Linked DNA regions of Buchnera aphidicola (Therioaphis trifolii). The protein of the gene in region 1 interacts with the protein of each later gene in a pairwise test. Links are inferred from orthologs where the notes say so. Each region holds a gene or a part of one and is shown on either strand. Other genes may lie near its edges.

Region 1 (3,409 bases):
AAAAAAATAATAAAATTAAAATTAGTTTTAATAAAAATAGTATTAAAATTTATTTAGAAAAATATATTATATCTAGTAAATTAATAGATAATCAATTTCCAAATTATAAACAGTTTTTAAAAATAATTTTTCAAAAAAATATTATTATTAATCGACAAAAAATTAAAGAGGCTTTAACAAGAGCGTCAATTTTAACAAATCAAAAAATTCCAGGTGTAAGAATTATTATTACTAATGGAATATGTACTATAAGTGCTAATAATGAACAAGATGAAATAGTTAAAGAAAAATTTAAAATTAATTATTTTCATACACCAATAGAATTAACAATGAATATTCATTATATTTTAGATGTAATTAATATTATTGATAATGATACAATTAAAATTTTATTAAATAATGAAAATTCTAGTATATGTATCCAAGATAATAAATTTAATAATTCAAATCATATAATTATGCCTTTAATTTTATAAAAAATAATTAATTTTTTATTTTAAAATATTATTTTTTATTATGATATATAAAATAGGAATATTATGAAATATGTATAATTCTTCTAATATTAAAATTTTAAAAGGATTAGATGCAGTAAGAAAACGTCCAGGTATGTATATTGGAAATACAGATGATGGTAGTGGATTACATCACATGGTTTTTGAAATTGTTGATAATTCTATTGATGAAGCTCTAGCTGGATATTGTAAAAAAATTCAGGTTATTATTCATCCAGATCAATCAATTTCTGTAAAAGATGATGGAAGAGGAATACCTATAGATATACATCCTGAAGAAGGAATTTCATCTGCAGAAGTAATTTTAACTATGTTACATTCTGGAGGAAAATTTGACAATAATACATACAAAATTTCAGGTGGTTTACATGGAGTTGGAATTTCTGTAGTAAATGCATTATCTAAAAAATTAAAATTAACAATATATAGAAATGGAAATATATATCAACAAACATATAAAAATGGTAAACCGATTAATAAATTAAAAATTATTGGTAAAAAAAATTATACAGGTACAAAAATTCATTTTTGGCCAAGTTATAAAATATTTACTCATATTATTAATTTTAAATATGAAATATTATCCAAAAGATTAAGAGAACTTTCTTTTTTAAACCCTAATATTGAAATTCAAATACAAGATATAAATAGAAATTTAAAAGAAATATATCATTATACTGGAGGAATTAAATCATTTATTAAATTTTTAAGTAAAAATAAACAACCTATTCATACACAAATTATATATTTTAAATCTATAAAAGATAACATTGAAGTAGAAATTGCTATACAATGGAATAATTCATTTAAAGAAAAAATTTATTGCTTTACTAATAATATTCCTCAAAAAGATGGAGGAACACATTTATCTAGTTTTAGAACAGCAATTACAAGAACTATAAATAATTATATTAATAAAGAAGGATATAATAAAAAAAATACAATTCAAACTATTGGAGATGATACTAGAGAAGGAATAATTGCAATTATATCAATTAAAATGCCTAATCCAAAATTTTCTTCACAAACAAAAGAAAAATTAGTATCTTCTGAAGTAAAAGCAATTATAGAATCAATTATTACAACAAATTTAACAGATTTTTTATTAGAAAATCCTAAAGATTCTAAAAATATCATTAATAAAATTATTCATGCATCTAAAATTAGAGAAGCAGCAAAAAAAGTAAGAGAAATTAGTAAAAAAAAAGGCATTATTGATTTAAGTGGTTTGCCTGGAAAATTAGCAGATTGTCAAGAAAAAAATCCAACATTATCAGAAATTTATTTAGTTGAAGGAGATTCTGCTGGAGGATCAGCAAAACAGGGAAGAAATAGAAAAAATCAAGCTATTTTACCATTAAAAGGAAAAATATTAAATGTAGAAAAAGCTACATTTGAAAAAATGATTGCATCACAAGAAATCGGAACAATTATTACAGCTTTAGGATGTGGTATTGGAAAAATAGATTATAATCCTGAAAAATTAAGATATCACACTATTATTATAATGACTGATGCTGATATTGATGGATCTCATATAAGAACATTATTATTAACTTTTTTTTATCGATATATGCCTGAAATTATTAAACGCGGACATATATATATAGCACAACCTCCATTATATAAAATTAAACAAGGTAAAAAAGAAATATATATTAAAAATGAAGAATTTATGTATAAAAAACAAATTAAAATTGCTTTAAAAAATTTATTATATTATAAAAAAAATATTAATAATAATACACATTCGGAAAAATTTAAAAAAATAATTTTAGAATATTTAAATATTAAATATATTTTAAAAAAATGTAATTATCATTTTTCTAATGAAATTATACAGGAACTTATATATCAACCAAAATTAAATAATTTATATAATAAAAATAATGTAACAAAATGGGTAGAAAAAATTATTTTTAATTTAAATAATAAAACAAAATATATAAAATATTCAAGTAAAATTAAAGAAAATATTGAACAAAAAACTTTTGAACCAATAATTTTTGAATTCGATAAATTAAATTTAAAAAATAATATTTATTATATTACAAATACATTATTGTCTAGTAATGAATATACTAAAATAAAAAAATTAGGTGATCAATGGATAAAATTAATTCATAAAGATGATTATATTAAACGAGGAAATAAAATAAAAAAAATTATTAATTTAGAAGCTATTATAAAATGGTTAATAAAAATAGTACAAAATGAAATTAAAATACAAAGATATAAAGGATTAGGAGAAATGAATCCTAATCAATTATGGAAAACAACTATGAATCCTAAAACTAGACATATGTTACAAGTAACTATTAAAGATGCTATTTCTGCAAATATTCTATTTAATACTTTAATGGGAGATTTAGTTGAACCAAGGAAGATATTTATAGAAAAAAATGCTTTAATGGTAGAAAATATTGACATTTAAAATTATATTAAATGAATTTTTATAAAAATATTATTTAAAATTAAGTTTTAAATAATTTACATTTCAAAAATATTTTTATAAAAATATCATATTTAAATAAATTATTTTTTTATATGTTTTAATAATTTTAATTTTATTAAAATATAAAATAATTGATTTTTTAAATTATTACTTTTATTATGTAATATTTTTTCATAAATATCTTTTTTTTGATTAATTAAATCATTATAATTTAAATTATATAAAAAATCTGATTCATCAGATAATATATTAACATTATTAGGTTGAATTTCTAGAACTCCATCAGAAACATATAAATCTTTTTTATTATTTGAAGTAATAAAAATAGATAATAAACCTGGTTTAATCATAGTTAATAAAGGACAATGTCCAGGATATATATTTAACATTCCTTCAGATCCAGAAATATAAATTTTTTTAACACGTCCAGAAAATAAAC
Region 2 (3,484 bases), 130 kb from region 1 along the record:
ATCTTTAGTATCTATATGATCTGAATTATTTTCATGATTTGATATATCATGTTCTTTATCATGATTTTGAAAAAAATCTGTTATCATATTTCCAGCAACCATACCTCCTGCTACACCGACTGCTGTTTGTAAAGCATTACCAAGAAAACTAGATATACCACCGCCACTAGTATTACTTCCAGAATAATTATTTTTATTATTTAAATAATTAGTATCTAAAATATTAGATTCAAATTTTTTATAAGTATCATATTTATTATTATATAATGAATTATTTTGAATAGGCATATCTAAAATTTTATTTTTTAAATGATCAGATAAAAAACTAGAAGATTGTGAAAAAGAATTATTTGTTTGATTTTCTATTTTTTTTATTTTATCATTTAATTCCTGAATAATTATTTCTTGTACTAAAATTGTTTGTACCATATAATAAACTGCATTATTTTGATTATTTAATAAAAAATTAATTAATTTTTCCGCTTCAATATCTTTATTAGGTGTTTGTAATTCTACATTTTTTATTTTCTTAAATAAATCAATAATTAATTTTTTTTCTGTTTCTTTCATATAAATCCTATTTTAAAAGATATTTTTAAATATTATAAAAAAATAAAAATATTATTTTAATACCTTTATATTATTTTAATATAATATATTTTTATATTAAATACAGTTATATTACTTTATGAGAAATAAATATATGAATAAATTTTTAAAAAATATTCATCAAATTGATATTGAAAAAGAATTAAAATCTTCTTATCTTGATTATGCAATGTCAGTAATCGTAGGAAGAGCATTACCTGATGTAAGAGATGGATTAAAACCGGTACATAGAAGAATATTATTTGCTATGAAAATTTTAGGAAATGATTGGAATAAACCTTATAAAAAATCTGCTCGAGTTGTAGGTGATGTAATTGGAAAATATCATCCTCATGGAGATTCAGCAGTATATGAAGCAATAGTCAGAATGGCTCAATCATTTTCTTTGCGATATGTATTAATTGAAGGACAAGGAAACTTTGGATCAATAGATGGTGATTCAGCAGCAGCTATGCGTTATACAGAAATAAGAATGTCAAAAATAGCACATGAATTATTAGATGATTTAGATAAAAATACTGTAAAATTTTTACCAAATTATGATGAAACAGAAAAAATTCCTGAGGTATTACCAACAAAAATACCAAATTTATTAATTAATGGTTCTTCTGGTATTGCAGTTGGAATGGCTACAAATATTCCACCACATAATTTAAATGAAGTAATTAATGCTTGCCTTGCATATATTAATAATAAAAATATATCATTAAAAGAACTAATGAATTATATACCAGGACCAGATTTTCCTACTTCTGGAATTATTAGTGGATATCAGGGAATCGAAAATGCATATCGTACTGGTAAAGGAAAAATTTATATTCGTGCTAGACATAAAATAGAAAAAAATATTAAAAATAAACGTGAAACTATTATAATATATGAATTACCATATCAAGTTAATAAATCTATATTAATTACAAAAATTTCAGAATTAGTAAAAGAAAAAAAAATCGAAGGAATCCATGCTTTAAGAGATGAATCAGATAAAGATGGCATGAGAATCGTTATTGAAATTAAAAAAGATGTAATTAAAGAAATATTATTAAATCAATTATATGTATTAACACAAATGCAAATATCTTTTGGTATAAATATGGTAGCATTATATTATGGACAACCAAAAGTAATGTCATTAAAAAATATTTTAAAATGTTTTTTATTACATAGAGAAAATATTATTACAAAAAGAAGCATATTTGAATTAAAGAAAACAAAAAAAAAAGTACATATATTACAAGGACTAGCTATTGCATTAAATAACATAAATAAAATTATTGAAATTATTAAAAATTCTGTTCAACCAAAATTTGCAAAAGAAAAATTATTATCTGAAAAATGGAAACTTAATTCTCAATTATATAATAATTTAAAAATAAAAAATAAAACATTACAAAAAGATAAAAAACCTTATATAGAATATCAATTTACTGAAAAACAAGTACAATCAATTCTTGATTTAAAATTACAAAAATTAACTACATTAGAAAATGAAAAAATTTTTAATGAATATAAAAAATTATTAAAACATATTCAATTATTATCAAAAATTTTAAATAATCATAATTATATGTTAAAAATTATTAAAGATGAATTAATAATTATACAAAATAAATTTGGAGATAAAAGAAAAACAGAAATTATAGAACATAATACTGAAGTTGAAATAGAAGATATGATTACTAAAGAAGATGTAATTGTAACTTTATCATATTCAGGATATGTAAAATATCAACCATTATCAGATTACGAAACACAACATCGAGGCGGTAAAGGTAAATCTGCTGCTAAAACTAAAAAAGAAGATTATATACAAACTTTATTAATAACAAATACTCATGATACTATATTATGTTTTTCAAATAGAGGTACTCTATATAGAATTAAAGTATATCAATTACCAGAATCTAGTAGACATGCCAGAGGTAAACCCATTATTAATTTAATTCCATTAAATAAAAAAGAACGTATTACAGCAATTATAAATTTAAATAAAACAAAAAATAATAAAAATATTTTTATGTTAACAGCTAATGGTGTTGTTAAAAAAACTGCATTAAATGTTTTTAAAAAACCAAGATCTACAGGAATTATAGCTATTCATTTAAAAAATAAAGATGAATTAATTGGAGCTGAAATTACAAATGGTAAAAATAACATTATGTTATTTAGTAAAAAAGGAAAAGTTGTACATTTTTCAGAAAAAGAAGTAAGAAAAATGGGACGAACAGCATATGGTATTCGGGGTATTAATATTAATAAAGATGATCAAGCGGTATCATTACTTGTACCTCAAAAACATGGTACAATTTTAACAGTTACAGAACATGGTTATGGAAAAAGAACCAAAATTGAAAATTTTCCTATTAAATCACGAGCAACTAAAGGAGTAAGATCAATTAAAATTACAAAAAAAAATGGAGGAGTGATTAGTGCAATACAAGTTTCTGAAAATGATCAAATTATGATGATTACTAATGCAGGAACATTAGTTAGAACAAATGTATCAGAAATTAGAATATTAAGACGAAATACTCAAGGAGTAATTTTAATCCGAACAACAAAAAATGAAAAAGTAGTAGCATTACAAAAAATTTCTCACAATAAATTTAATACACCCTAATTCATAAAAATAAAAAATATAAAATTAACTAATATTTGATTGAATAATTGTAACAAGAATAGTATATACAATATCATCAATCGTTGCTCCTCGAGATAAATCATTAACTGGTCTATTTAAACCTTGTAAAATAGGACCAATAGAATATGCATTTGCAGATTGTTGAACAGCTTTATAAGTAATATTTCCAGAATTTAAATCAGGAAAAATAAAAATATTTGCGTTTCCTTTTAAAGGAGATAATGGGGCTTTAAT

Evidence for each region.
Region 2: the proteins of gyrB (region 1) and gyrA interact in binary tests that used the Escherichia coli proteins (3 or more experiments, as listed by UniProt). The link is inferred for Buchnera aphidicola (Therioaphis trifolii) from one-to-one orthologs.

What each region holds. Positions count from the first base shown.
Region 1 is NZ_CP032996.1:8,346-11,754, reverse strand. What follows is about bases 198-3,247. They hold gyrB (DNA topoisomerase (ATP-hydrolyzing) subunit B), read left to right. Parts: upstream 198-546; coding sequence 547-2,949; downstream 2,950-3,247. Other genes in these bases: atpC (ATP synthase F1 subunit epsilon), read right to left, coding at 3,051-3,247; dnaN (DNA polymerase III subunit beta), read left to right, coding at 198-476. Also shown: more of dnaN, read left to right, coding at 1-197; more of atpC, read right to left, coding at 3,248-3,409. UniProt on the Escherichia coli protein: DNA gyrase negatively supercoils closed circular double-stranded DNA in an ATP-dependent manner to maintain chromosomes in an underwound state.
Region 2 is NZ_CP032996.1:139,442-142,925, reverse strand. What follows is about bases 342-3,466. They hold gyrA (DNA topoisomerase (ATP-hydrolyzing) subunit A), read left to right. Parts: upstream 342-703; coding sequence 704-3,229; downstream 3,230-3,466. Other genes in these bases: pta (phosphate acetyltransferase), read right to left, coding at 3,254-3,466; D9V81_RS00670 (DUF2076 domain-containing protein), read right to left, coding at 342-570. Also shown: more of D9V81_RS00670, read right to left, coding at 1-341; more of pta, read right to left, coding at 3,467-3,484. UniProt on the Escherichia coli protein: A type II topoisomerase that negatively supercoils closed circular double-stranded (ds) DNA in an ATP-dependent manner to maintain chromosomes in an underwound state.